DNA from 2 places in the Paenibacillus sp. Soil724D2 genome. Region 2 is predicted to be linked to the other one. Evidence: riboswitches for the same ligand, from Rfam matches in the RefSeq annotation. Region 2 holds a riboswitch; the other holds the start of a gene.
The links. A riboswitch is a leader RNA that binds a small molecule or an ion and turns the genes downstream of it on or off. The one in region 2 is predicted to bind FMN.
Positions count from the first base shown of each region.

Region 1: it holds a riboswitch for FMN, as region 2 does, so the genes downstream of both, ASG85_RS31230 (DMT family transporter) here and ribD (bifunctional diaminohydroxyphosphoribosylaminopyrimidine deaminase/5-amino-6-(5-phosphoribosylamino)uracil reductase RibD) in region 2, are expected to answer to the same signal.

Region 1 covers NZ_LMRY01000056.1:218,238-233,371, forward strand. The annotation lists gene ASG85_RS31165 (NAD(P)H-dependent flavin oxidoreductase) at 1-302, opposite strand, end outside; gene ASG85_RS31170 (hypothetical protein) at 326-1,237, opposite strand; gene ASG85_RS31175 (glycerophosphodiester phosphodiesterase) at 1,234-1,998, opposite strand; gene ASG85_RS31180 (CehA/McbA family metallohydrolase) at 2,017-3,009, opposite strand; gene ASG85_RS31185 (hypothetical protein) at 3,014-3,478, opposite strand; gene ASG85_RS31190 (ABC transporter permease) at 3,475-4,320, opposite strand; gene ASG85_RS31195 (extracellular solute-binding protein) at 4,317-5,498, opposite strand; gene ASG85_RS31200 (ABC transporter ATP-binding protein) at 5,525-6,556, opposite strand; gene ASG85_RS31205 (ABC transporter permease) at 6,653-7,477, opposite strand; gene ASG85_RS31210 (LacI family DNA-binding transcriptional regulator) at 7,507-8,514, opposite strand; gene ASG85_RS31215 (DUF4183 domain-containing protein) at 8,729-9,013, opposite strand; gene ASG85_RS37380 (DUF4183 domain-containing protein) at 9,097-9,801, opposite strand; gene ASG85_RS31225 (FMN-dependent NADH-azoreductase) at 10,035-10,670, shown strand; gene ASG85_RS31230 (DMT family transporter) at 10,744-11,676, opposite strand; FMN riboswitch at 11,874-12,020, opposite strand; gene ASG85_RS31235 (hypothetical protein) at 12,138-12,464, opposite strand; gene ASG85_RS31240 (hypothetical protein) at 12,655-13,119, opposite strand; gene ASG85_RS31245 (CBO0543 family protein) at 13,103-13,678, opposite strand; gene ASG85_RS31250 (MFS transporter) at 13,885-15,134, shown strand, end outside.
Region 2 covers NZ_LMRY01000058.1:148,284-163,417, forward strand. The annotation lists gene spoIIAA (anti-sigma F factor antagonist) at 1-165, shown strand, start outside; gene spoIIAB (anti-sigma F factor) at 162-608, shown strand; gene sigF (RNA polymerase sporulation sigma factor SigF) at 620-1,375, shown strand; gene ASG85_RS33215 (SulP family inorganic anion transporter) at 1,536-2,966, shown strand; gene ASG85_RS33220 (DUF378 domain-containing protein) at 3,048-3,257, opposite strand; gene ASG85_RS33225 (stage V sporulation protein AA) at 3,436-4,068, shown strand; gene ASG85_RS33230 (stage V sporulation protein AB) at 4,065-4,487, shown strand; gene ASG85_RS33235 (spore germination protein) at 4,511-6,145, shown strand; gene lysA (diaminopimelate decarboxylase) at 6,305-7,636, shown strand; gene ASG85_RS33245 (peptidylprolyl isomerase) at 7,828-8,259, shown strand; FMN riboswitch at 8,463-8,645, shown strand; gene ribD (bifunctional diaminohydroxyphosphoribosylaminopyrimidine deaminase/5-amino-6-(5-phosphoribosylamino)uracil reductase RibD) at 8,880-9,989, shown strand; gene ribE (riboflavin synthase) at 10,006-10,677, shown strand; gene ASG85_RS33260 (bifunctional 3,4-dihydroxy-2-butanone-4-phosphate synthase/GTP cyclohydrolase II) at 10,847-12,073, shown strand; gene ribE (6,7-dimethyl-8-ribityllumazine synthase) at 12,124-12,594, shown strand; gene ASG85_RS33270 (site-2 protease family protein) at 12,594-13,232, shown strand; gene ASG85_RS33275 (segregation and condensation protein A) at 13,249-14,040, shown strand; gene scpB (SMC-Scp complex subunit ScpB) at 14,024-14,626, shown strand; gene ASG85_RS33285 (DUF2953 domain-containing protein) at 14,843-15,134, shown strand, end outside.

The DNA.
Region 1 (15,134 bases), on a different contig from region 2:
AGATCGTTTCTTACCTGGTTAAGCTCTCGCTGAACTTCCTTCGTTCTTTCATTATTGTCCGTCATTTGAATTGAAAATAAATTCACCCCAAACGGCGCATCCGTTAGCTGTCGGATCTCCCGAATTGCCTTGCGGATTGCACTAGGCGTCATGTAGGCTGCCCCCAGCGTCCCAAGTCCTCCTGCGTTAGAGACAGATGCCACCAACTCAACGGTTCCAGGGCCTCCCGCCATTCCCGCGAGAAAGATCGGATAACGAATATTAAAAATTTTACAAAGGTCTGTTTCAAGTTGAATTCTCATCGTATCCCCCAGAGAGATCTGATTTAAATGCGCTGAAAGCGTTGCGGCCATTCCATCTTCGGATGGAAATTGTACAGCAGCCCCTCTGTATATATAATAGCATTTACCCATAGTGATTTGAAAAGAAGTGGCTTTTGATTAAGAAATTGCAGCGGATCGACCGGGACCGAGAAGTTGGTAAAATCTTCAAAGCCACCTTCGAATCCTTTCGGCCAATGCCGCTTCAAGGGATGATCGGGAACACGCCCGCCAGCTTTCACCTGCTCAAAAGTCTCCTGCAACCACTCCATGGCAGTGACTTCCTTCATCGGGATCACTAAGTTCTCCCAACCTTTGAGAAGCGAACCGTGTTTCCCCCACTCAATGCGCACGATTGGGCGCCCGTCATTTTCATGCGCCTCCTGTACGGCGGCCTGTGATTCGATGACACTACTATGAAAAAAGGTCAGTACATTCGTAACGGCTTCCGTGTGTGGATCGTACTCTACCCAAATCTCTTCATGATCACATGGCTCATAATCATCCGGGAAATCGTAATCGTCTTCCCAAAACAAATGGTAGCCAATAAGCGGAAGTGTCGGATGATGAACAGCCGCCACATCCTTTAGAGGAAAACACTCAAGCGGCGTTGTAAGTAACATCGGGCAAAATTTGCGGATAAAGCGAATTTCGCGCTCTTCCAGCGGCTCAGGTGGAGCCAGCTCCAGTGTTCGCTTATACTGCTCGCCCGCGCGCCGTAAATTTCCATCCAGATGGAAATATTCCGCCCGCCAGGCCGAATATTCGGATTGCTCAGGGCAAACCTGCTGGAGCAGCTCCAATAAAGGAAGGATGGCTTGATAATAGGCGCTTCCCGCTTTAACTTCACCGCTCAGCATTTTGGCCGCAAGTGTCTCACTAGCAAGTTTGAATTCATGGGCGTAGATTTCAATCATAAACGCTCACCACGCATCTTTTGCTTCATTTGCACCAGAGCTGCAACATTTCGTGTGGTTATAGATGCAACACCCAAATCTGCATACTGCATCATTAAGTCTTCTTCATTCACAGTCCATACATAAACCGGAAGCCCTAGGGATGTTGCATAATCCATTAACTCTTGGCTCACGATGCTGTAATGGATGTTGATGCCAAAACAGGAGGCTGCAAGCGCATCCTCGCAGGTTTGTACCATAGCATCTCTATACGGAAGTGTTCTAAACAAGTCGTGGTCGGTATTGAGCAGTTTGCGTATTTCTAGGTTCAATCGCTCTGCTAGCATCGCGCGATCCATCCCACAACCGGATAGAAAAGCCTGCTCTGACATCCCATATTGCTTCACCAATGAAGCAACAGGTTCGATACTCTCGTCCACTTTCAAATCCAAATTCACAACTTTACCCGAAGCTTGGATAAGCGGAAGCATATCTTCCAGTCTGCAGATTTGAATCGTTTCACGGTGTTCCCCATGAGTGACCTCAAACTGAAGCTCTCTTAATTCTTCAAAAAGCATTTGCGAAATGGACATTTTCAAGCCATCAACGGTAACCCATTCATCATCATGAGCCAAAATCGGGATGCCGTCCTTCGTCACTCTAACGTCTTCCTCAACCACGTCTGCACCGAGCCTAATTCCCATTTGCACGGAATCGAGCGTATGATCAATCGTGTTCATGCTGCCGCAGTGAGCGGTTATGAGTGGAAATCGATAACCCATGCCACAAAACACTCCCTTTCATCGATCTACATATATAGCATTCGTAAAGGCAATCAATGTGCGAACTCCACGAACGTTACCTTTGAGCTCAGCCCGAATCCATAGAAGTTCATCACCAGGAATTTCGATCTCGTAATTCGGCTGATCCATAGTAACGAATTGCTCGCTTAGAACACCGGTATTCCCAATCAAGTTTAGCGTATAATGGGGTTCCTGAAAATCCCAAATCTCTTTCCGTACATGAAAATCTATGTTTACTTGGAGCTTATAACTGTGGGAGTGATCCTGCGAAAAAACGACGGCGCCGATACCATAGCACGCAGTATCTGTCCCAATTTCTAGCGTTACCAAAGGTCCCATAGTTACCGATACTTTACCAGCCGCGAGTGCACGCACCGCTCGGTTCGTCACAGTCCCTTCCCCGTCATCGATGTCGAGATACGTCACCGATACCGGTTCATCCGTTTGCTCTTGGGCGTGCCAATCTCGCCCTGACGTTGCCGCAATCCGGTAGCCTTCATTCAGCTTGTCGGTCCATAATCGGTAAGCGCGGTCGTTGTCTGTTTTAATCGAAGGGAACGTGCCAGACCAAACCTCGATATAATCAATATCGTTCCAATCCTCGATGTTGAATTCCCAGAAACAACCCGTACAAATTGGACTTCCTATGCGATAAGGATGTGCCATACCGACAATTCCCCCACTCCTATGAACATCGGCAATCCCTTTATGGATATCGTCTGGACCTGCCGGACGCCAGTCAACAAAATTGGTCAGTCCGATTGTCACCATATGCCCGTAAAAGGTCGTCCATTCCATCCCGGAAATGATCGAAATTCCGGTTTCTTGCTCCACGGCATCTTTATCATGCAAACCCGTCATGGTATTGTGGTCGGTCAACGCAATACACTCGAAACCAAGCGCCATTGCACCATTAGCCAACTCCATGAGCGTTTGTCTTCCGTCACTGTGGAAAGTATGACTGTGTAATTCGCAAGCAATCCAGGGCATGCCGCTATTCCTCCTCTTGATGAATTTGTAAGGTGTAACGGCAGCTTTCTGTAACAATCGCATGCAAACTTAACGTAACGTGCCACATGCCTGCAAGCATTTTACCACTGACAAAGCCTGGCGAAGCTTCCAGCTCATTAATAACCAACAGCTGCTCAGGATCATGCCGATGCCCCGCACCGCGGTGCCGTTCAGGGTCGTCAACGGACACCGTTATTAAGTTTTTCAGCGGCAGGAAGGATTCCCATTTCGCCTGAACCCGCTCACGCTGATTGGGTTCCGTGTACTTGTCGATACTCTCGAAAATCATCGTTTTTGATTGTTCCCAATCATCCAAGTTTTTAGGTTCATAAGCAAAATGGATCCTTAGCTTGCCACCTTGAGTTCCTAAGTGAAACCGATACGAAATATGTGTTTTGGAGGAGTTGGGATGTACAATTCCTTGTACATCCAGAATAAGTTGATTCATCGTGACCTCGCGCTCTCTTCCGTGATCATACTGCGGATATAAAAGTATCCCATTACTGAACATAGCAGGAACGTAAAGAAAGCGATAGCCGCAGCTAGTTGTTTTTCTTGGAAAACACCGAAAACTTGTTCCATGGATACACCTAGCATTTGCGGAGCATTGGGTCCAATCAGAAATGGAGCCGTAAACGAACCGATCACGCCCATGAATACAAAAGTAATCGCAACGAGCAAAGTTTTATACGTAAGCGGCAAAATGAAACGGACGAAGATTTGCAATCTCCGTGCCCCTACATCCTTCGCGCTTTCAATGACAGAATTGGGGACAGCGGATAAGGCTGATCCAAGCAGCATCGTTGTGAACGGAATGTTAAACCACAAATTGGCGATAATAATCCCCTTCATGTCGAAAATAATACGCGGCATTTCCCCACCGTTGACCAGAAGTAACATGCGGGACACCCAACCGTGGTTGCCAAGCAATTGAATTAAACCGTACGTAGCGATAACGGATGGGATAAAGATTGGAATCATATACATATTGCGAATCCATTTCACCATCGTACCGTTATTAAACCTCATATAAGCTGCCAGCGCGTAGCTGATAATTAGCACGAGAATGACCGAAATAATTGTCACTTCCAGTGTAAAAATGATGTTGGAGCGCATCAGCTTATCCGTAAATAAATACGTATAATTGGACAAATCGTAACCGCCAGACTTATTGGTAAAGCTTTCTTTAAAGGAAATGATGATAGGAATGACGACAGTGACGAAGAGCAATAAAAAAGAGGGGATGACCAGAAGCAATCCCAGTATCCCCATTTTCATTTGTTTACTCATTGGGCAGCAACTTCACTTTGCCAGCGTTTGGTCATATCTTTATCTAGTTCGCCGATATTGAAGGAGCGGAATCCTTCGGATGCACCTTTGAATGAATCTTGAATTTCTTTCGACATATTGGAAAGCTTGATCCCAGGGAAACCATGCATTTTGTCTACAACCACAGCTTGTGCCTCAGAAGAAAGAACGAAGTTCAAGAATTTGTAAACCGCATCCTTCTTTTCAGAAAGCTTAGGAACCATTAAGTAGGTTGGTCCGCCGTTAAAGCCTGGTTTGATTTGCGCCATTTTTGTTGTTTTTGGAAGCTGATCTTTCGCCAATTGCTCAAGAACCATATCCGACCATGCCGGTATCATATCAACTTCACCGCTCGTCAGTAAATCTAAAGTTCCTTGGTTTTTCTTTGGATAAATACCTTTGCCGTATACGGATTTCCCTAGATCCTTGAGCAGCGCAAAGCCTTGATCCCACCCTTTTTCAACACTTGGATCGGAATTATGGATGGCTTCTTCTGGCAGGAATTTATATAGAGTTGTCGCTACAAAAGAATTACCGGAACCCCCTGTGGATGGATCATTGTAAGCGAATTTGGCTGGATTTTTCTTGATCCAATCGTACAATTCATCCAAAGTAGTTGGAGGTGTCTTTACTTTGTCACTGTTATAAGCTAATACAACCGCTGATGAACGATAAGGAATAGCGAGATTGGAGATATCTTTTAACGTTTTCTCATCAACATTTGCCAAGTTTTTAATTTTGTCGCCTGGTAACGTGTCCCATAGACCATCTTTTTGCCCCCGAGTTACATAAGACAAGCCATCTTCATATAAATCGATATCGCCTGAGCCTTTGTTAGCTTGCTTGGCAGCCGTAATGCGGTCATAGGTTGGTTGTGCGCCTGTTCCTGAAGGAATGTAGACCGGTTTCACTTTAACATCCGCATTTGTCTTCTCAAACATGGGAATCAACGTATCCCACAGATCTTTGACATTTTGCGAGCCGGTAAAATAGAAGTTAAACTCGACAGGCTGTTGTTTAGTACCAGCTGCTTCTTTGGCCGGACTGGTGCTTTGAGCTGCAGAACCTGCATTCGTTGAAGAGCTGCCGCACCCAGATACAAAAGCAGCGGTAGCAGTCATTAATGTCACTAACATAACAGCGGATTTCTTGCGAAACATAGATAATTCCTCCTTGGGATATAGGTCTAATTTTCCGGATACGCTAAAACTTTTGCAAAGCTTGCTTTTACTTGTTGCCCTGTATGAAGATCCTTGACGAAATCCCTTGGTTGAAATGCCCGGATTGTGCCGTACTCTGGCAAATCGATGGACACTTCGGCATAATGCCCAAGTACCATAACCTGTTTGATCACGCCGGAAAGGCCTTCTCCCTCTTCACCTTCTATTATCACGTCTTCAGGTCGAACGGCCAGATTTACTTGCCCGGACAGATTTTTTATATTTGGAAAACTTAGATGCCCTACGGTCAACCCGCCGGCCGTGATCACCCCTTTCAAAAAGTTCATTTTACCGATAAATTGGGAAACAAACAGCGTATTCGGTTCATCGTAAATTTCTTGCGGTGTAGCAATTTGCTCAATATTGCCTTGGTTCATAACGACAATGCGATCTGAAATCGATAACGCTTCTTCTTGATCATGCGTGACAAATACCATCGTAAGGCCAGTCTTGGCTTGAATTTCCCGCAGCTCTTCTCTCATCTCGTGCCGAAGCTTCGCATCAAGTGCGGAAAAGGGTTCATCCAGCAAAAGAACAGCAGGCTTAAGGAGCAAGGATCTCGCAACTGCTATGCGCTGCTGCTGACCGCCGGAGAGTTCACCGGGATATTTGAACTCTGCTCCAGGCAAGCGAACCAGCTGAAGCACTTCGTTCACAGCCTTATCGATGTCAGTCTTTTTCATCTTGCGTATTTTGAGACCGAATGCCAGGTTGTCAAACACCGTCATATGCGGCCATAAATTGTAACCTTGAAACACCATGGAAGTCGGACGTTTTTCCGGAGGTGATTTTAGCACGCTTTTGCCCTCAATGAGAATGTCGCCTGAATCTGGGTCGAGAAACCCGCCGATGCTGCGAAGCACCGTTGTTTTACCACAGCCTGAAGGGCCCAGCAGTGTGATTAGCTCGCCTTTGCGAACATCGAGGGAGATCCCTGTTACGCCTTCTCCTGTTTTATAACGCTTCGTCAATTGTTGAACGGAAAGCTGAATGTCCATAGGTGCCCCCTAAAAGTTTTGTTGAGCATTGCTTCTAAGCGATTACTTCGAAACAAAACTCGCATCGGAAGCATTGCTTTGCTAATTGGTCTATCGTCATTTGAGTTGGAAGCCGCTGGACATAATATCTGCGCTCACAAAGCGCTGCGCGGCCAGCAGTAGGATAATCGTCGGCGCTGTCAAAATAATGGAAAATACAGCACCCGCGTAGGCCGGATAATCGCTGATGATAGAATACATGACGATCGGCATCGTTTTGTAATTGGGGATACCCACCAGAAAAGTACCCTGAGCCTCATCAAGCGAGTTAAGGAACGTAAAGATCGAAGCCACGATAATACCCGGCATCGCCATCGGCAGCGTAATACTGCGGAATACGCGGAATGGGCTCGCCCCCACATCCCTGGCTGACTCCTCTTGAGCTGTATGCACATTGCGGAAAGCTGCCGTGGGAATCCAAGTCATGAACATGAGCACATTGATCATATGGATCAAGACAACGCCTATCAAAGTGTTCATTAGTCCGAGTTTGTAAAAGAGCACGGCTATCGATACATAAAGTCCCATTTTCGGAAAAGCATGAGTCAGTAGAAATGAGAACAAGAAGAACCGACTAAGCGGAAAACGTATGCGAGCAAACGCATAGGCTGCAGGGATACAAAGCACAATGGATAGAGCGGTCACGATGAATGCGATCATAAACGACAAACCGATCGACTTCGCGATATCCTCCTGCTGTAACACAAATGTCCACCATTTCAGTGACCACTCATGCGGCAAGATATCTGGGTAGGTCCATTTTCCAGTAAAAGCAAGTATGGCTAGGTTGAGCAGCGGGCCCAAGAAAAAGATGACGAACACAATAAGTATGATAAATTCCACGATTTTACGTGGACCTATCGCTTTTAGATACCAGCGCATGCGGACTAACCACTCCTCTCCTATAAAAATTATTTGGTCGATTGCCGGACAATTAATTTGGGTACAAGCTGCTTGGGATTCTCAATGTTAGCTTCCTGACGGATGAGCTTGTCTAACAAGCTCAAGGCCTGAGTCCCCATCTCCTCTGTATTGACCCTGACGGTTGTTAAAGAGGGTGAGAACATTGCGGCAAAATCGATATCATCAAAGCCTACAACCGCTACCTGTTCAGGTATGCGTACCGATTGCTCCAACATAAACTTCATGGCGCCCAGCGCTATCATATCGTTGGTGGCAAAAAGCGATGTAAACCCGCCTGCACGAAACTGCTCCCAATGGCTGCGCATTAACTCATACCCTTCCCCGAAGGTGGAGGTCGATGCCTGTAAGATCGATGATGCTGAGATCGGAACACCAATTCCTGCCATGTACTTCTTAAAACCTTTCAGCCTCAAATTATGGCTGCGATGCGTCTGCGGTCCGGCGATCACGAAAATCTGACGATGCCCTAAATCCGTTAGATACTCAGCGACCTTCCGTCCGCCTTCCTCGTCTTGATTGACAATATGCATGACCCCGTCGACATCCGTGGAGCCATTGACCATCACGTATGGAACTCCGAAGTTAGCAATGTAATCAATGACGTTCTGTTGCAATCGGCTGATTAGGATCAATCCGTCCACCCTTTTCTCCATCATAAAATCAGCAGAACGCAGCGACATATCATGATCTGTCGTAACGAAAACGGAATAATTCAAGCTTGCGGCTGTCATCAAAATAGCATCAAGAATTTTGCCGTAAAACGGATGAGACGCAATAGGATGATGCTGGCGATAAATGAGTACGCCAATGTTGTGCGTTCTCTGTGAAACCATAGCCCTTGCCACTGCGTTGGGCTTGTATTGCAGTTCTTCAATCAGCTGGAGTACCCTATCGCGTACCTCCAAGCTTGTATAGCCCTTGCCAGAAATCACCCGCGACACAGTTGATTTGGATACACCGGCACGCAGGGCAATTTCCTTAATCGTAAGCTCCATGCTTCAACCCCATTTCTTCGTGTGAGACCGTTCCCACATAACAAAAATAACGTATTTTTGTTTTTCCTGTGTCAACCACAAGATAATAAATTGTAAATCTTCAAAACAATCAAATACCTTGATTCTTTCTTATGCTTCTTTTCATAAAAAAAGACCGCCTATAAGCGAGCTATATATGCTCCCTAGGCGATCCTCTGCTTGTCAAGAAAAATAATTAGTTTACAACAAATTCGATCACAATTGGAGTCGCAGGATCGAGTGCATCACCGCCTGGAATGGTAATAGCCGTAGTGGTAACTGTTGAAGTGTCAGCTGTTTGAATCTGTGCATTAATATAAAGATTATAATACGCAGGTGCAGTTGGAAAAGCTGTGGCAGCAGCACCGGCGTCATTGGTGGTGGCTGTAGCAAGAATATTAAATGCAGCACCTACACCTGTCCCGTCCGCTATAGTAGCACTAAATCTTCTGGAAGCCATGAAGGGTTTTGTAATTGGCATTTATATCACCTCCCTTCTCTCAAGTAGATTATGCTAGTGATAGAAAAAGGGAAGGGCTGATCAATTGCGAACAATCGAACATTTCAAGAAATGATTTGAATCGATAATCGAACGATCTCAAGTATGATTGGGGTTCCTGCAAAAATGGTGTCATTGCCGGTTATAATGGTCAAGGCATTTGTACTCACATTATAAGAGACACCAACTTGCATGATCCCGTTAATGTAGAGATTAGCGTAACTATTTTGATTGAGATCAGTAAATTCAGCTACTGATTCATTTTCATCGTTTGTGAATTGATTTGCAGGAATAACTGTTGGGAGAGTAACATCTGTGTTCGCAATAAATAAATATCTGTCAGCAGTTAGCAAAGAGTTGACAATAGGGATGATGATTGGTCCCGAGGGCCCCGGAGCACCCTGTGTGCCTTGTGGTCCCTGAGGTCCTTGTGTGCCTTGTGGCCCTTGTGATCCCTGTGTGCCTTGTGGCCCTTGAGGTCCCGGCGTACCTTGTGGTCCTTGAGGTCCCGGCGTACCTTGTGGTCCTTGCGGAACAGTTATATTAATTTCTGGTCGAGGACAAGCTGCAGGTTTCCGTTTTTTCCTTCTATGAGGGCTACCTATCATTATTTTCTTTTTACAATCTTTTTTCCGGCCAGTACTAGAGTCTCTCAATTTTATCTCGGATGTTACACAGCTGTTCTTTTTTTTGATGATACATTTCTTTTTACGTATATGTTTTCTTGTAGTTGGATTCATTTGATTTTTTTTATGGGTATTGAACACCACAAGCTAGACACCTCCATTTAAACCAATTGTATATCTTATGTTTTTATTCTATTAGAGGTATGGACCTTGAACTTATAACGGATAGACAATGATCTATTTCTATTAAAATAGGTGTTGGACCACTCCATTTTTGCCTTTTATTATAAGTAACTAATTTTTTGTTTGATATTTACTGAAAATAAGTTATAATAACAACTGTAATTATTTTAAGTATAGAAGGGAAGTAATTAATTATGGCAACAGTACTTTATATCACAGCACACCCGCATGATCACCAAACATCATTCAGCCTAGCGGTAGGTAAAGAATTTATCGAGGCATACCGTGAAGCGAATCCATCCGATGAGGTTATTCATGTGGATCTTTTCAAACAAGATATTCCTCAAATTGATGCTGATGTATTCAGCGGTTGGGGGAAACTTCAATCAGGAACAGCTTTTGACCAGCTGTCTGATGCAGAAAAAGCAAAAGTTGCACGTTTAGGCGCACTCGTTGACCAATTCGTGGCTGCCGATAAATATGTTTTTGTTTCTCCAATGTGGAACTTCTCATTCCCTCCAGTATTGAAAGCTTACATTGATGCAATTTCCGTTGCAGGTAAAACTTTCAAATATACGGAAAGTGGTCCAGTTGGTTTGTTGACAAACAAAAAAGGCCTTCATATTCAAGCGAGTGGCGGCATTTATTCCGAAGGTCCTGCTGCAGCATTTGAAAGTGGCTTTAGCTACCTGAAAAAAGTCTCTCAATTCTACGGTATCCCTTCCTTCGAAGCCATTTTTGTTGAAGGCATGGCTGTAACGCCGGATAAAGCTCAATCCATTAAAGAAAAAGCAATTGCACAAGCAAAAGATGTTGCAGCTAGTTTCTAAGAAAATAGTAAGAACCCGCTAAATCTAGCGGGTTCTTTTTACGTTCAATATATAATTTCTTATTTGATATGGCTTAGACATTTCCTTTACTGCGGCTCATTAACCATAGGGTTAACCAAATAAACACGAAGCCTACGAGTTGTCCTACAGTCAGCTTTTGACCAAATACAACCCAGTTTATACATACACCTACAGCTGGAAAAGCAAGCTCGGCAAGCGTTGCAAAGAATGCCTTTGTCGATGATAGCCCTTTATAATAAAGGAGCATGCTGATCAACCCCGGGAAAAAGGCTTGGAACAAAAGGTTCACTGCAATAAGTGTTAGATCACCACTAGAACCGCCTACATGCCAAGCATCGCCACTTACCAAAAGAACAATCGTTAGCAGCGGGATCGCCATCAGGAAGCGCAGCGATGTGACAACAGGGAAATCCAAATTTTTCTGCAGCAGGAATTTACCCATGACGGTCGATCCCCCCCATAAGACGGCCGCTAGAATTGAAAATAAGCAGCTTAACGTGCCTAAGTCCTTCAAGCCCATCTCCGGTGAAGCAAAACCAAACGTCAGCAGATACGTACCTAACAGCGCCATAATGATATAGGCAAAAAATTTGGAAGGCAGTGTCTCTTTAAGCAGTAAACGAGCCAATACGATGGCGAACAAGGGCTGTAATTTCTGCAACAGCAGTACGGAGTTAGCACTGCCGTGAGCGAAAGCCGAAGTGAAGAGTATGGTGGCTATGGCCGATCCACCCCAAGAAATAAATAGAAGAGCGCCAATAACAGCTAGTGTTAGTTTGCCGGCTAAGGATTTGCGGTACTTCATCAGCACCGGAAGCGCATAGCAGGCCAGCAGCAGATGCTCAATGAATACAATTTGTGCAGAGGTAAAACTTTTCAACAATAAGATTCGAAATAGAGGGTCCAACCCCCAAAGTGTAGCTCCTAGTGCCACATACCAGATACCACTGATACCCCTGATACCCCTGATACTTGATGAATACAAACTTGCGCGTTTACTTCCAAGCTTAAATACATTTTCCAATTCAAAAACCTCCTAATAAGAGAGACTTTGAGATTAGCTCAAAGATCCCTTTATGATGTTTTGAATTGAACCTCCTGAAAGAGACAATGCCCCTGTTTAGAATCAACAGGGGCATTGACAAACAGACCTATTAAAAATTGAATTTTTAACAAGTTGTCCTTCACCTTCTCTCATCCGGACTATACCGTCGGCCTTGGAGTTTCACCAAGTCAGTCCCACTCTATACAGACTGGGAGTCGCGGGCTTTAGATACTTCCGTATCCATCACCGCCGGTAGGGAATTTCACCCTGCCCCGAAGGTTCAAATCTTATTCGTTTGTTTATTTGGCTCATATAAACGTTTAACGTTGAAAGTGATATTAACACCTATAAATAAAAAAAGCAAGGAATTTCATCCCTGCTTGGCTTCAATCATATATTTTTTACTCTGATATATACCAATTTCTTCTCGTACTGATTTCACGTTGCGCTCTTAAAAGAATACGTAAGGCCTTATCAATCTCTTCCTCTGCTCGTCTAAGTTTATCTGCAGAGACACTTCGCTTTGAGGCTCCCAATGCATCTATCGCTTCGTTAATTTTTTCACTAATTTCTTCCCTTGAGACTCTCGTCATACCATTTCTCCCCTCCCTTGCACTCGTACTTTTCATCATTTTTTTATTCACTATTTCTTTTTCCGGCATTTCTATTACTTTTTTTAGAATATCTTTCTTCACTGGCTCTTTATTCACTGCTACTTTTTTCGGCATTACTTCCCCCCCCCCCATTTCCCCCATACTATATCTTATGCGTACGAGAGAAATGACGATTGGGTAATATACCAACACACATGATATATAATCCTATTATTCGAATAAACCATATACGAACGCACAAGTAATAGATACAAAAAAGAAAAAGGGATCTCCAGCTGTCTTATCTATCTGACAGGGATACCCTTTAAAGTGTTGAATGACGTCGTTTTAAAAAAAGAAATAGAACAACGCCTATTGCAATACCAACAAATGAAAATAGCATAGGCAGCCAAACCGGACCTAATAGACTACCGAAAGGTTGAAACACATCCGAATAGATGATTCCTACCGTCCCCAGAAAAGCGCCTAATACAAAAGGAATATACGCATACTCTGTCGTATCTCCCCCGTCTTTATAAGCATCCCAGATACCAAACATGTAGAGACAAGGGTAAAACATTAACCAATGATAATCGGTTTTCTGGATGGCCTCTTGAATGTTTCCTTGGAAACTGTCAATAATAATTTGATTGAGATCTGACATGTAGTTCACGATAAATTCCAAGATAATTAACGTGATTCCTTTAACATATTTCCCGTTTAAAAACTGACCAAACCCAGGGAGTGCGATGGCCCATAATAGTTTCTCAATTTTATTGGATTTGTGCATAGTTGTCATCTGGCAGTCGGTGATTTGCTAAACTTGCTATGAACTCAGGTGATGGCATCTTGCTATGGGATCGTTCCTCTACAAAATGTCCTCCTCTTACTTCAGGCGTAATCCTTTTTAATAAACCCACAAACGCTCTTATTGTAAACAAAGTAAAATTAATTGATGCAAATGTATGAAGAACAGACCAGGATTTCCATCTAAACAAATCGGTTTTTCTCTCTAAAAACCATTGAAGTAAAGTCATTGGTCCACTAAAATATAAACTTCTCGTGAGGAGTTCAACTGGCTTGCTCTGATAAGTCGATCTTACCCAGATAACACTTAAAAGCGGATAGAATAACAAATCGTACAAAATATTCGTGTCAAATACTTTGGCGAAAGGACGAACGGGGTACGATATCTTCCCTTTTTTAATAAAGTAGGAATCGATCGAACTTGATAAAACACATTTCGAAAAGAATATAGTCAGATACATGAGCAGGTTTTTACGTTTCAAAATGAATGGGGCAGCTGCTAATGATGAGGCAAATAAAATCCGCAGTAATATCTTTTCCATTTTAGATCTTTCCCCCTCGCATTTTTGCTTTTTGCTTCATACCTTCTAGTGTGGATAAAAGAACATTCTATTATGCATGTAAGGAATAGTCAGCAAACCAAAGAAACTAAAAAAGCTGCCGCGGGCAGCTCTTTTTATGTTTGACTGACATTTGTATAATAGGGGGATAAATAAAACAGATCTCTAGTTAGACAGGATGGTATTAGATGAACGATAAAATTGTAATGCCGGTATGGACAATTGGCTTGTTCATTGTTGTCATGAATACGACGATGTTCAATGTATCTATTCCTAGTATTATTCAAGATCTTGGGATCACCGCCGATCTCGGATCGTGGGTGATTTCAAGTTACTCCATCGGGTATGCCTTATCGACAGTGATTTACAGCAGGCTCTCAGATGTCGTACCGATTCGCAAGCTGCTGACCGTGGGGCTCTTGGTGCTTGGATCTTCATCGGTTTTCGGATTATTTGCCCGGGAATTCCATGCTTTGCTCATGGCTCGCATTCTTCAGTCTGCAGGCGCAGGGGTAATGGCAGGCCTTGGTTTAGTATTAGCAAGTCGATATATTCCAATTGAAAGGCGCGGGTCAGCCATCGCCATGATTTCCGCAGGGAGTGCAATGGCTTTCGGACTCGGTCCGATCGTTGGCGGCTTGATTAGCGAATACTTGGGTTGGAACGGATTGTTCGCAATCACTTGCCTTGTTCTTATCATTCTTCCCATCCTTGTGCGTTTGCTTCCCAAAGAAAATACGCCAACCTTTCGGTTCGATATTCTGGGCAGTCTCTTAACGATCGTCAATGCGACTTCGCTGCTGTTAGCTGTGACGCAAGTTTCTGGGACATGGCTTGCTGTCAGTTGTATTTCATTGCTTATTCATGCTTGGCACTTGAAACATGGGAAAGAAACATTCATTAACCCTGTACTGCTGACCAATCCAGCTTATCGTAAGCTTGTTATGATCGGGTTTTGTATCTTAGTATTGAACCTTGGCAATTTATTTCTTATGCCGTTGGTGTTAGCTAAAGTGTTCGATCAATCAGCTATGATGATTGGCTTAACCATTGCGCCAGGCGCCATCTTGTCGGCATTCTTGACACGCTTCGTCGGACGATGGATAGATCGATACGGTAATCTACGCTTTATGTTTATAGGGCATTGTATTTTATCTTTCGTGATGATTGCTTTTTATTTGACTCTCGGCGCTTCGCCAATCGTTTTACTTTTTGGTTATGTTTGTTTCTCGCCTGCTTTTTCAGCAACGATTGCATCTTTGAACAACGAGACCTCACGCATTCTTCCAAAATCATTAATAGGCTCTGGCATGGGACTTATGCAGCTGATCCAATTTTTTGGAGGTTCAATTTCAGTTGCGATTTGCGGCATACTACTCGAAATTCAAAAGAATACGTCACTTCCTTATTCTTTTAAACATGTTTACGGCCTTTTATT
Region 2 (15,134 bases):
ATTCTCGGCCGCTATAAGCAGATTACGAGTAAAGGCGGCAAAATGGTCGTTTGTGACGTTGCTCCTGCTGTCTACCGCTTGTTCGAGCTTTCTGGAATGTTCAAGATTGTATCTATACAGGACAACGAACGCAATGCAATGTCCAGTTTGGAGGTTGCATTATGAGTGAACATAACTTTATGACACTTGAGTTCGCCAGTCGTTCGGAGAATGAAGCTTTTGCTCGTGTAGCTGTTGCTGCTTTCGTCTCTCAATTGGATCCTACGCTGAATGAATTAACCGATATCAAGACGGTTGTTTCTGAAGCGGTAACAAATTCGATTATTCATGGTTATAACAATAGAACAGATGGCGTTATCAAGATTTCGACGCAAATTGATGACGACGTAGTTCGTATTACGATCGAAGACAAGGGTTCAGGGATTGCTGATTTAGAACAGGCGAAACAGCCACTATATACATCCAAACCAGAGTTGGAACGCTCTGGCATGGGTTTCACGATTATGGAAAATTTCATGGACGAAGTAGAAGTTGTGACGGCCGTCGGAATCGGAACCAAAATAAACATGTTGAAGCGAATTGAATCTAAAAAAGCTTTATACAATTAGGGGTTTGATCTATGGATGTCGATCTGAAACATGCTTCTCATAGTTATTTAGACGATTCGGAAGTCAAACGGTTAATCGCCCTCAGCCAATCCGGAGATGGACTCGCCAGAGAAACACTTGTCAGCTGCAATATCCGCTTGGTTTGGTCTGTGGTTCAACGGTTTTTGAACCGAGGATACGAAGCCGAAGACTTGTTCCAGATCGGTTGTATCGGACTGCTGAAGTCCGTAGACAAATTCGATCTATCTTATGATGTGAAGTTTTCAACCTATGCGGTACCGATGATTATCGGTGAAATTCAACGCTTTCTTCGTGATGACGGAACACTTAAAGTAAGCCGTTCGCTCAAAGAATTGGCGAATAAGATTCGCAAGACGAAGGATGAGCTTTCGAAGCGGCTTGGCAGATTGCCTACGATCAAAGAGGTCGCAGAGGAGCTTATGATAACGGCGGAAGAAGTTGTTTTCGCGCAAGAGGCGAACAAACCTCTCTCTTCCATCCATGAGACCGTCTTTGAGAACGATGGTGATCCTATCACGCTAATGGATCAAATTTCGGATGAGTCCGGAGAAAAGTGGTTCGAAAAGCTTGCGCTGAATGAAGCTATTGGGACGCTTTCGGAGCGAGAACGGCTCATCGTTTATCTCCGTTATTTCCGAGATCAAACGCAGTCCGAGGTCGCGAGTAGGCTAGGTATTTCCCAAGTGCAGGTATCACGATTGGAAAAGAAAATTTTGCAATCGATTAAAGATCAGATTGCTCAATAACAGGCTTTTGAAATAAATAACCGTTCCTCCTCGGAGGAACGGTTATTTGACTATGTAGAGACATAGTCTCGATTTGTGTATAATAAATACTGCAAATAACGGTCCCGACTTTTCTGAGAGTGAAAAGTCACCAAAATTAACTTAGGAGTGTGTATTTTTGATTTATAGCAAATGGAAGGATTCATGGTTTTTTAATATTCGTAAGGATGTTTTGTCTGGTATAACGGTTGCTTTAGCTTTAATTCCCGAAGCCATTGCGTTCTCCATTCTAGCCGGTGTAGACCCAATGGTTGGCTTGTATGCTTCTTTCATCATTGCCATAGTGATATCTTTCACAGGTGGCCGGATGGGGATGATTTCAGCTGCAACAGGTGCGATGGCCTCTCTAATGGGTCCTTTAGTTGCGAAATATGGAATTGAATATTTATTTGCAGCCAGTATTTTGACAGGTGTAATTCAATATGTGATGGGTGTTTTGAAATTTGGTAAATTCATTACGTTTATTCCGCACTCTGTCATTGTTGGGTTTGTTAATGCACTCGCCATTATTATTTTCATGGCTCAACTTACTAATTTCACCGGGGCAAGCTGGCAGATGTATGCCATGGTAGCTGGTACTTTGGCTATTATTTATTTGCTGCCTTTAATCACGAAAGCCATACCTTCTGCTTTGGTTGCCATTATTGTGATGACGATACTGTCTATAAACTTACATCTAGATCTACGAACTGTAGGCGATATGGGTGAAATCACACAGACCTTGCCGTTCTTCCATATTCCTGACTTAACGTTAACTCTTCAAGCAATTGGCTATATATTACCTATTTCCTTGGCATTAGCCGTTGTAGGTATGACTGAATCCCTGATGACAGCAACGATTGTAGATGAAATGACCGAAACGAAAAGTGATAAAAATAAAGAGGTGAGAGGGCAGGGCATAGCTAATATCGTGTCTGGCTTTTTCGGTGGGATGGCAGGTTGTGCCATGATTGGTCAAACAGTCATAAACGTGAAATCGGGTGGTCGATCCCGACTATCTACCTTTGTTTCGGGGGTTTTCCTGCTGTTCTTAATTATGGTATTAGGCAATGTGGTCAAGCAAATTCCAATGGCCGCGCTAGTAGGTGTAATGTTCATGGTATCCGTGGGCACATTTGATTGGCAGTCGCTTAGAACCTTAGTTAAAATTCCGCGGAGTGACGCGCTAGTCATGATTATTACCGTAGCCATCGTTGTAGCAACATCCAATTTAGCGATTGGCGTTTTATCAGGCGTTACGTTAAGTGCTTTGATATTTGGCTGGAGATCAGCCAAAATTAAGGCGCATACTTCAAGCGACAAAAATGGCTCAAAAGTATATCGCATTTCTGGTCAGCTGTTTTTTGGAACTATGGCACATTTTATTGAGTTATTTGATCATAGGAACGACCCCGATTCGATTACGATTGATTTCAGCTCGTCACATGTTTGGGATCATTCCGCTGTAACAGCTATAACCAAAACCATTACGAAATATGAGCAACTGAATAAAAAAGTCATCTGTATTGGTTTAAACGAGGAAAGTAAATTAATGATTGAACAAGTCAGATAGTCTGCTCTGCATAAAAAAGAGCCGCTGATTACCCTAATTCTTTAGTGGGTAGTTTGCGGCTTTTTGTGATCACGAGCATGTTTATCGGGCAGAGTGCCTGTCGTCTGAATAAAATCTCACGCAGTAAATTCCGCATAAGCCCACTACCGTATAAATAATGCGGCTTAGACCGGAAGATTCACGATGAGAATCTCCTCCCAATAAAGCAGAAACTAAATCCCATTCGAAAAGCCCAACCAAGAGCCAATTCAGCGCACCAATAATGACTAGTGTTAACGCGAATTTTTTCATGTTATCACCTTCTTTATATGGAATAAGTTATCGTTATTCAATCTTACTATGCCATAATGCAGATGACATTATTCCTGGAGAATTTACCATCTTATCAGGTGTTTATGGGAAGGAAAGATTTTGCATACTACTCCTATACATGGATGATTCACCGTAAAGCTCTGAGGGGAGTGAAACTATGGCTCAGGATGGAAAACCATATCTATACATCCGGCTTCGCCGAAAAGCTAGTATTCGCAAGGGGAATGTCGTGTACTTACGTCATATCGCTCAGATCTTCGTGGAACCTGAATATGAGCAAGCTCTGAACGAGTTGATCATTCATCGTCCGCAACAAGAGGATGGCAATCGGGTTCTCATTGATATGATGCTGATCGTTCGTAAAGTGAAAGATCTTTATCCACAGCTGCAAATTGAGCATTTCGGAGAACCTCATGTGCTTCTCGAGATTATCTCCGATTCTAGAAAGCCAAGTCCAATACTTATCGGTTTGGTTTGGCTTCTTTTGTTCATCGGATCGGGGCTGGCCATCATGAATTTCCATGCGGATGTTTCTATGCTGGAAGTTCACCAACGCATTTATGAATTGATGACAGGGAAAAAAGTGGAGCATCCGCTCATTCTGCAAATCCCGTATTCCCTAGGTATTGGTGTTGGAATGGTCATTTTTTTCAACCACCTGTTCAAGAAGAAATTCAATGAAGAACCAAGCCCGCTGGAAGTGGAAATGTTCATGTACCAGGAAAATATAAACCATTATGTGATAACGGAAGAATACATCAAAATTCATGAGGAAGGAGACCGTGCGTGATTACCCTATTTGGGGAAGCCCTCTTGGCGGCTTTTATCGGATTAGCAGGTGGAATCGCTGTTGGCAGCGGCATGGTCGCGTTCCTTGTGGTACTGGATATTATTCCAAGACTTGCCCAGATCACACGCTCGTTTTCAAAAATACACGCTTATGAAGCGGCTGTTGTGATGGGTTCACTCTTATTTACATGGGTTGATTTTAGCGATGCTAAGCTGCACCTTTTTCCCATGGGAACAGCGGTAGTAGGTATTTTTGCCGGATGTTTTGTTGGCATGCTAGCGGCAGCGTTAACGGAAATCATTAACGTGCTGCCCATCCTCGCCAAGCGTGTTGGCATGGGATCCTATATGATTTTGCTTTTAATGGCGATGATTTTCGGTAAAGTATTTGGATCCTTGTTTGAGTGGTTGTTTTATTAACGTGTGTTGAAGGAGGAGTGCAAATGAAGTTTATTGTGAAAAAAGGAAATGGAAGCGATAAGGATGACTCGAACGAATCAATCGAATCAAACGAATCACAGGGAGAGACAGAGAAGCTGGCCGTAGATGAGGAGGGGAATTTATCTGCTTACAATCCAATAACCAACATGACGCCTGAAGAAAAGGAGCTCAAAATTCAGGACGATATCCCCAGAAGTATTCGAGAAGTTCGAAGGGTGCTGGAGGAACGAGTAGGACTCGATCGAAGCTTCGATCTCATACTCAGAGAAATGGTGTTCGGATCCAAGCGCGTAGGCATCTTCTATTGCAATGGATTTGCCAAAGATACGGTGTTAACAGATATCATTACACGTCTCACTTATGCGGATGAAGAATCCGTCTCACATCATACATTGGAAGCATTCATTGAGAAATTAATTCCGCACATTCAAGTGAAGTCCTACAAGAAAATGTCTGAAGTCGTAGGACAAGTATTGATGGGCGGAACGGCGTTTTTCATTGAAGGGGAGACAGCAGGCATTACGATCGATGTTAAAAGTTATCCCGTTCGCTCGATCGCTGAGCCTGACTTAGAGCGGGTTGTTCGAGGTTCACGAGATGGCTTCGTGGAAACTCTTTTATTGAATGTGACATTAGTCAGACGAAGAATTCGCGATGAAAGATTTAAGCTGGAAATCTTGCAAATCGGCAAACGAACCAAAACGGATGTCTGTGTAGCTTATATTAACGATATTGCTGATGCGGACTTAGTCCAAGCTGTAAAAGATAAAATAAAGAATGTTGAAATAGACGGCCTTCCTCTGGCTGAAAAACAACTGGAAGAAGCGATTGTGAATAAGGGTTGGAACCCATACCCGATGGTTCGATATTCGGAACGGCCGGATGTTGTATCCGCTCATTTACTTGAAGGACATGTATGTGTTTTTGTGGACACGTCGCCGAGCGTCATGATCCTGCCGACAACGTTTTTCCATCATGTACAGCACGCAGAGGAATATCGACAAACGCCTTTCATCGGTACTTATTTAAGGTGGGTACGCTTTGCTGGCATTATGGCTTCGATTTTCCTGCTCCCTCTTTGGTTTATGATGGTAATGGATCCTTCCTTAAAGCCGCCGGGACTAGAATTTCTCGGTCCGCAGAAGGAAGGAACCCTGCCGCTATTGGTTCAGTTCTTGTTAGCGGATATAGGGATTGATCTCATGCGAATGGCAGCCGTACATACACCTACACCGCTCGCTACCGCAATGGGTTTAGTGGCAGCCATTTTGATTGGAGATATCGCGGTGAAAACCGGTCTATTTATCAATGAGGTTATCCTGTATTTGGCACTCGCCTCCATTGGGATGTTCGCGACACCAAGCTATGAGCTGGGTTTAGCGAATCGAATTGTAAGGCTTGCGCTCTTAATCATCGTGGCGATCTTCCATGTGCCCGGTTTTGTAGTAGGCTCAACAATATGGTTGATTCTGCTAGCGACAAGGAAATCCTTTAATGCACCCTACATGTGGCCCTTTATTCCATTTAACGCCAAAAGCTTCTTTGCCATCCTGGTTCGGCGTCCGGTGCTTGCAGGCAAAACGCGGCTTAGTATTACAAAGCCGATCGATGGCACACGTCAACCAAAATCCAAATAGCAGAAAAAGGACAGGGAATTCTCTTGTCCTTTTTTGCTTTTATGTCGAAGCGTGTATTGTCAAAAGCGCATGCCATATGGTACTTTTAATAGTAATGTACATTAACCTCTTGGCGGAATATAGCAAGAAGATGGTTCAGGGAGAGAGGGAAATAAAGCTATGTATTTACATGGTACTAGTAAAATAAACGACCAAGGCCACCTCGAAATCGGCGGTGTCGATGCAACGAAATTAGTTGCTGAATATGGCACACCTTTATATGTATTTGACGAAGCGTTAGTACGTGGGCGCTGCCGTGAATTCGTAGATGCTTTCAAAGCATCTGGTCTGAAATTCCAAGTGGCTTATGCAAGTAAAGCATTCTGCGTAATGGCCATGTGCCGAATTGTAGATGAAGAGGGAATGTCACTTGACGTTGTTTCCGATGGTGAGCTTTATACGGCGCTACAAGCCGGCTTCCCAGCGGACCGCATTCATTTCCATGGCAATAACAAAACAATCACTGAATTAGAATTGGCGATCGATGCCAAAATTGGCTGTTTCGTCGTAGATAACTTTATCGAACTTCAAATGTTGAATGCGATTGCCGGAGAGAAGCGCCAAAAGGTGAAGATCTTACTGCGTATTACGCCAGGTGTTGAGGCACACACGCATGAATATATTTCTACAGGCCAGACGGATTCCAAATTCGGTTTCGACATGGGCAATGGATCAGCATTCCGCGCTGTTCAGGAGGCTTCGCAATTAAGCAACGTGGAGCTATTGGGTGTTCATTCCCATATTGGTTCCCAAATTTTTGAAGTGGAAGGCTTCCGCATAGCTGCTGAGAAAGTGGCTGGCTTTGCCGTTCAAGTTCGGAAAGAAATAGGCGTTACATTCAAGGTCATTAACCTTGGCGGCGGTTTTGGCATTCGCTATGTGAGCGAAGATAGCCCGCTTCCGGTTGCCGTCTATGTGAAAGCTATTACAGACGCGATTAAAGACAACTTCGGCAGCAATGATTTTCCAATGCCTGAAATTTGGGTTGAACCAGGCCGGAGCATCGTGGGTGACGCTGGAACTACGTTGTACACAGTAGGGACAACAAAGGATATTCCAGGAGTGCGTAAATATGTAGCTGTAGATGGCGGAATGACGGATAATCCGCGTCCTGCTTTGTATGATGCTGTGTATGAGGCAATGTTGGCTAACCGCGCTACAGAGCAACCAACAGAGGTTGTGTCTATAGCAGGGAAATGCTGTGAGAGCGGCGATATGCTGATCTGGGATCTGAACCTGCCAAAAGTAAATTCAGGTGACGTACTCGCTGTATCTTGCACAGGAGCATACAATTATGCAATGGCAAGCAATTATAACCGTATCCGCCGTCCTGGTGTTGTCTTCGTGAAAGATGGTCAAAGTGATCTTGTCGTGAAACGCGAAACGTTTGATAATATCGTTGGCAACGACATCATTCCTGCAAGAATGAAACAAATGAGCGAGACCGTTTAAATGGTTTTGAATAAAAAAGAAGGAAGCCTAGTTTCACGGGGTTTCCTTCTTTACGTTTGAGCGGGAAGCACATTTTCGCAGTCAAACAGGGCATGGTCGGGGGAGAATTGTGTTAGAAATATAGCGCAGTTTGTGAAATGGATGTTTTCATAGTAGAATAAGATATTATTTCCTAAAGGAGTGGACCACAAATGGCCAAACAAGCAAAAATTAAACTAGCAGGTGGCGGCGAAGTCGTTATCAATCTTTTCGAAAACGATGCACCGAATACTGTTGCTAACTTTGAAAAATTAGCAAACTCCGGTTTCTATAACGGACTTGTTTTTCATCGTGTTATTCCAGGATTCGTAGCACAAGGTGGCTGCCCTACTGGAACAGGAACTGGTGGCCCTGGTTACCAAATCGACTGTGAAATCAACCCGAACAAACATGAGCGCGGCTCTTTGGCTATGGCTCATGCGGGCAGAAATACAGGTGGAAGCCAGTTCTATATTGCTTACCAACCGCAACCGCATTTGGATGGACAACACACCGTATTCGGTAAAGTATCCAAAGGAATGGAATTAGTCGATGCTTTCAAAGGCAAAGATTTGATGGAGAAAGTTGAAGTTGTAGAAGTATAATTCGACATATTCGAAAAGAGGCCTGTTGATCTATTTCAATAGGTTTCTTTTTTGATTTAATTCCGAGTGAATTCATTGAAAAAGTAAGAAATTAATGTGAAAAGGAAAAAAGCACTTGCTTTTTGTAAGTGTGAGTGATAAATTTTTCATTACCAAAGTAATTTTTAGCTAGTTCTTAGTTGTAAGTTACTTTCATATGTATGCAAAACCTTCGGGGCGTGGTGAAATTCCACACCGGCGGTGATTCGATAGCATGTACCCGTTACATGGTTTCGATAAGTCCGTGACCCGTTTTGAAGCTAGCGGTACCTGACACACAGCTTCGCTACGGCTGATCCGGTGCAATTCCGGAACCGACAGTATAGTCTGGATGGGAGAAGGAAAACGCGAACATTTGATTCGCTATGCATGCTTGTACATTTTTTCACGTAAACAAAAATTCGGCAGGTCTGTTTTTTGAAGCAGATACGTCGTTGTTGTTTGATTTGATCAAAAATGCGGCAAGTATGGATGGATGAAGCTTCTTCGTGTTATCTAGACAATCTCTGGCCCCTATCCGATACACGGAGGGGCCTTTTTGCATTCAAATTTTGGAATGAACCTGAAAGGCGGTGAACTTCGTGCATGTACTGAATGACGAAGCTTACATGAGACTTGCTCTGCAAATGGCTGAAAGTGCTCTTGGTCAGACAGGGATTAATCCCGTAGTAGGGTGTGTCCTTGTTAAAAATGGACGCATCATTGGCATGGGAGCGCACCTGAAGCGCGGACATGGCCATGCCGAGGTTCTCGCCTTGCAAATGGCAGGCGAGGAAGCTAAGGGCAGCACGGCTTATGTGACATTAGAGCCGTGCAGTCACTTTGGAAAGACGCCACCGTGCAGCGACCGACTCATTGAGGCCGGCGTGTCACGGGTTGTCGTCGCTGGAACGGATCCGAATCCGCAGGTTGCTGGGACAGGCATCGCTAAGCTGCGAGAGCACGGTCTCGACGTGGCGGTTGGGCTGCTTGCAGAGGAGGCCGCGGCAATGAACGAGGCCTTCAACAAATACATCGTCACCCGAATGCCTTATGTGACGATGAAGACGGCAAGCACGCTGGACGGTCGCATCGCCTCGAAGACCGGCGACAGCAAGTGGATCACGTCGCCAGCGTCGCGTGCCTTCGTTCATACCCTGCGCCATCGGCATCAGGGGATCATGGTCGGCGTCAGCACCGTCATCGCCGACGACCCGCTGCTGAGCGCGCGCGGCGACGTACCGGCTGTGCAGCCGGTACGGATCGTCGCGGACTCGCTCCTGCGAGTCCCGCAGGGCGCCCGGGTGCTCACGGAGCAGGATCGTCAGCCGACGATCCTGCTCGCGAGCGCACAGGCTCCCGCAGAGCGGCGTGCCGCGCTGGAAGCGCGCGGCATCACGGTCCTCACCTGCGGGGACGGCCCGCAGGTGGACCTAACGCTCGCCATGCGGCAGCTCGGCGAGCGCGAGATTGGCTCCATCCTCCTAGAGGGTGGAGGGAAGCTCAACGGCGCTATGCTGGAGCAGCGCCTGATCGACAAGCTGGTGCTGATGTTTGCGCCGAAACTCATCGGCGGAGGCTCTGGAGCACCTGTAAACATCAACTTCGATGGCTTCGCGAAGATGGATGATGCGATTACGCTCGACCGACTCAAGGTCGAGCAGTTCGGACCGGATATATGCGTAACCGGCTATCCGAATTATAAGAGCTAACGAATGGAGGACTTGCATGTTTACCGGAATTATCGAAGAAATCGGCCACATGCGCCGCATTCATAGTCAAGGGCAAGCGATGGTATTGACCATCGCAGCCAAGAAAGTACTAGAAGATGTCCACCTGGGTGACAGTATTTCTGTAAATGGCGTCTGTTTGACGGTTATATCCTTTGATAACGACTCATTTTCCGTGGATGTTATGCCAGAAACATACCGCAAGACGAATCTTCGCAAACTACAAACAGGCACACGCGTGAATTTGGAGCGGGCAATGTCAGCGAATGGCCGATTCGGCGGGCACATTGTTCAAGGGCATGTAGATGCAATCGCAACGATCCTTTCACGAATACCCGAAGAAAATGCCGTTGTTTACCGGTTCGAACCGGAGAACAAGCATATTTTCCGATATATCATTTCCGGGGGTTCCATCACCGTTGACGGCATAAGCCTTACCGTTGTTGATGTAAATGATCGTGAAGTGGCGGTATCCATCATCCCGCATACCCTTGCTCAAACGGTCCTACATGATAAAAAGGCCGGGGATACAGTCAACATAGAATGCGATGTGCTAGGCAAATATATGGAGCGTCTACTAAAGTTCGGTCCATCTGAATCTTCGGATGGAAACGGGAAAAAGCAAAGTACGCTAACTGCGAGCTTTCTTGCCGATAACGGCTTTATGTAGGAACTTGAAAAAAGCTTTGCTAAGCAAAGCTCAAGTTTAGGCTTACGAAGCCTGCTTTGCTAAACCAAAGCTCAGTTTATGCTTACGAAGAAAGTTTTGCAAAAGCAAAACTCAAGTTTACGCTTACGAAGCCAGCTTTGCTAAAGCAAAGCTTTTAGGAGAGGTGAATATGACACAAATAAACTTCAACACCATAGACGAAGCGTTAGAGGATCTTAAACTTGGTAAAGTCATTATTGTTGTAGACGATGAGGATCGTGAGAACGAAGGCGATTTTATCGCACTTGCTGATAAAACTACGCCAGAGGTCATTAATTTCATGATCAGAGAGGGACGCGGGCTCGTTTGTGCACCTATAACGGAAGAACGTGCACAAGAACTTGAGCTGCCTCCCATGGTCGCTCGGAATACGGATTATCACGGAACAGCGTTTACCGTTTCTGTTGACCATATGGACACAAGCACTGGGATATCTGCGCATGAGCGTTCAAGAACGATTATGGGCTTGATTGATCCCGCGACAAAACCGCAGGATTTCCGCAGACCTGGCCACATTTTCCCTCTGATTGCCAAGAAGGGGGGAGTCCTTCGCAGAGCTGGACATACAGAAGCGACAATAGATCTAGCTATCTTGTGTGGCTCTTACCCAGCAGGCGTCATTTGTGAAGTCATCAAGGAAGACGGGACGATGGCTCGTGTACCGGATCTGATGGAGATTGCAACGAAACACGACTTGTGTATTATCACGATTCAGGACTTAATCCATTACAGGAATCAGCAGGAGAAATTAGTTGAACGTGAGGTTGAAATTAAACTTCCTACCGACTTCGGCGTTTTCAAGGCAATTGCCTATACGAACCTGCTTGATAACAAAGAACACGTAGCCCTTGTTAAAGGGACAATTGACCCTTCAAAACCGACTTTGGTACGTGTGCATTCCGAGTGTTTAACTGGGGATGTTTTCCATTCTCATCGCTGTGACTGCGGTCCACAATTGGATGCCGCATTAAAACAGATTGATGAAGAGGGCAATGGTGTATTATTATATATGCGACAGGAAGGCCGCGGAATCGGTTTAATCAATAAATTGAAGGCTTATGCCTTGCAAGAGCAGGGATTAGACACCGTAGAAGCGAATATTAAGCTAGGCTTTGCTCCAGATCTTCGGGATTATGGGATTGGTGCGCAAATTTTGAAAGATCTTGGCATCACGCAGCTTCGTCTATTAACGAATAATCCTCGCAAAATTAAAGGACTAGAAGGCTACGGCCTTGAAGTGGTTGAGCGGGTTCCGATTCAAATGGATAGTAAGGCTGATAACCTCCATTATTTACAAACGAAGAAAAACAAACTTGGTCATATGCTCAGTTTCCACGACTCGGGCAGCGGCATTTAAATCCAATCTAATCCAAATAATTGTTCAAATAAGAAAGGGAGTATCTCACCATGGCTAACATTTTTGAAGGACATTTAATTTCGCAAAATTTAAAATATGGTATCGTTGTAGGTCGTTTCAATGAATTTATTACATCCAAATTGTTGGGTGGCGCACAGGACGCTCTGAAACGTCATGGTGTAAATGAAGATGAAGTAGATATTGCTTGGGTTCCAGGCGCATTTGAACTTCCGTTAATCGCTCAAAAAATGGCTGAAAGCGGGAAATACGATGCTGTTATTACACTAGGTGCGGTAATTCGAGGATCAACTCCGCATTTTGATTATGTGTGCAGCGAAGTAGCGAAAGGTGTTTCTGCTATTAACCTGAAAACAGGCGTACCTACGATTTTCGGCGTCTTGACTACAGATTCCATTGAGCAAGCGGTGGAACGCGCGGGTACCAAAGCTGGAAATAAAGGCTGGGAAGCTGCCGTAACAGCGATTGAAATGGCGAATTTGACGAAGCAATTCACTTCGTAATGCTTTCTTATTATCATCTGGAAACACTGCTGCCCAGGTTGTTCGCTTTTCTGATCGCAATGACGCTGCACGACGCAGCTCATGCGGGGGTAGCTTGGCTGCTCGGAGATCGTACAGCTCGAGAAAGCAAACGGTTATCGCTAAACCCCTTGGCACATTTAGATGCCTTGGGGCTAGCTATGATCATCTTCGGACCCTATGGCTGGTCGAAGAGATTACCGGTAGATGAATCACGATTTAAGAAAAGACCGAGGCTATCCCATACACTTGTTTATTTAGCGGGTCCTTTTACGAATTTGTTGCTCGTTTTGTTCTTCTGGTGGCTCTACTTCTTTCTTCCTGCTTTGTTAGGAGGGACCGAGTCCATAACCGTTGAACAGTGGCGAGTCTATTTGCAGTACTGCGTCATCGTTAATTTAATGATTTGTCTCATACATATGCTGCCCCTTTACCCGCTCGACGGATGGCATGTTTTGAAAGGACTTGTTCCTTCTCACAAGCAAGGATGGTTTACACGGAATCAACGTTATGCACTTATTCTAGTTATTGTTTTACTGATTACACCAGCTGGTCAATGGGCGCTCGGACATGTTTATCCGTTTGCCGCGCAATTTGTTATGAATCTATTTTCAATATGACAAGGGGGAGAACGAAATGAAAGTAACCTATAAGCTAGAAGCATTTGAAGGCCCCCTTGATCTATTGCTTCATCTTATCGATAAAAATGAACTTGACATTTATAATATTCCGATCAAAGAAATTACAGACCAATACTTGGGTTATGTTCAAGCCATGCATGAATTGGAGCTGGATATTACGAGTGAATTTCTTGTGATGGCAGCAACTCTCCTCTCTATCAAGAGCAAAATGCTATTACCTAAGCCGCCTGTTATTGAATTTGATGAATATTTTGATGATATGGACGACTCGCTAGATCCTCGCGCAGAACTTGTTGCGAAGCTGATTGAATACCGAAAGTACAAATCGATTGCCGATATGCTTAGGGATAAAGAAGTAGAACGTAGTCTGGTTTACACGCGAGAACCTGAGGATTTGACATCATACTTGCCTGACATCCAGGAGAACCCGGTTGAGGGGCTTGATGTCGCAGATCTGTTGTTTGCCTTTCAGCGAACGCTAAGGAAGCTGGCTAACCGCAATGTGGTTACGAGAATACGTAGAGATGAAATATCTGTCAAAGAACGCATTAGAGAGGTAGTCGATTTACTTAGAGTTAAAGGCGGCAAGCTGCTTTTCTCGAAGCTATTCGATTACGAAATGACACGTGAAGAAATTGTTGTGACTTTCTTAGCGATACTCGAATTAATGAAAATGAAAAAAGTTATTTGCTATCAGTACAAGCTGTTTGAAGACATCGTCATCCAAGCGAAAGAGGAGGTTTCTGACATTGACACTCAATTTCCAACAGATGAAATCAATTATTGAAGGACTGCTCTTTGCCTCTGGCGACGAAGGTTTGGATGCCAAGCAATTAGCTGAAGTCATGGAGCTTGATCTTTATTTGGTTCGTGATCTGCTTAAAGATATGAGAACAGAGTTCAAACGAAAGGGTCGTGGCGTTCAGATTGTGGAAGTAGCTGGAGCGTATCAGCTAACAACCTTAGCTGAGCATGCGCCCTATTTTGAACGATTAGCTTATTCACCTTCACGATCATCCTTATCTCAAGCTGCGTTAGAGACTTTATCCATCGTTGCTTATAAACAGCCAATTACAAGGGTCGAAATTGAGGAGATCCGCGGCGTGAAATGCGATCGGGCCTTGGCAACCTTAACCGGCAAAGACTTGATAACGGAAGTCGGACGCGCCGATGCGGTAGGTAGACCGATATTGTACGGAACCTCCAAGCAATTTCTAGAATACTTCGGGCTTAGTTCGATTACAGAGCTCCCAGATTCAGCAAGCTTCCAAGGGAATTTCGATCTTGAAGAAGAAACACGTCTATTATTTGACCGATTAGGCGGGGATCAGAAGCAGCTTACGCTTGAAGATGTAAGTGATGAAACAGAATAAGACTCGCATACATGCATTTCATTTCCTTTTTAGGGTCATACTAACTCCACCTACGAGAAGACTTTTTCTTGCAGGCGGAGTTTTTTGTTAAACGGAGTCTTTGGGCAATGCTCAAGATGCCAAAGCGGAGAGACTTTGAGCATAGCTCTCAAAGATCCCAAAGCGGAGAGACTTTGAGCATAGCTCAAAGATCCCTATATTAGGAGGGATTCTAAGTTGTTGTGGCTGTGGATTGTGTTTCTTTTGATCATTTTTGCGATCATCGTTTTCTTATTCAGTTTCATTCGTGGAGAGTTCAACTTCACCAGAGTGAAGGACAACGATACATTATCAGTGGAAATGCGGGCGCTATTCGGGCTTATACGCTATCGTTACGTCATTCCAATCATACAATTCAAAGGCTTTACGAAGGGGATCATGATTAAATCTGAAACCATAACCAAATCCAGTTCCGAACTTAAAGATGAAAACAAGGATCATATCACCAAAGAAAAAATAATCTACCTTT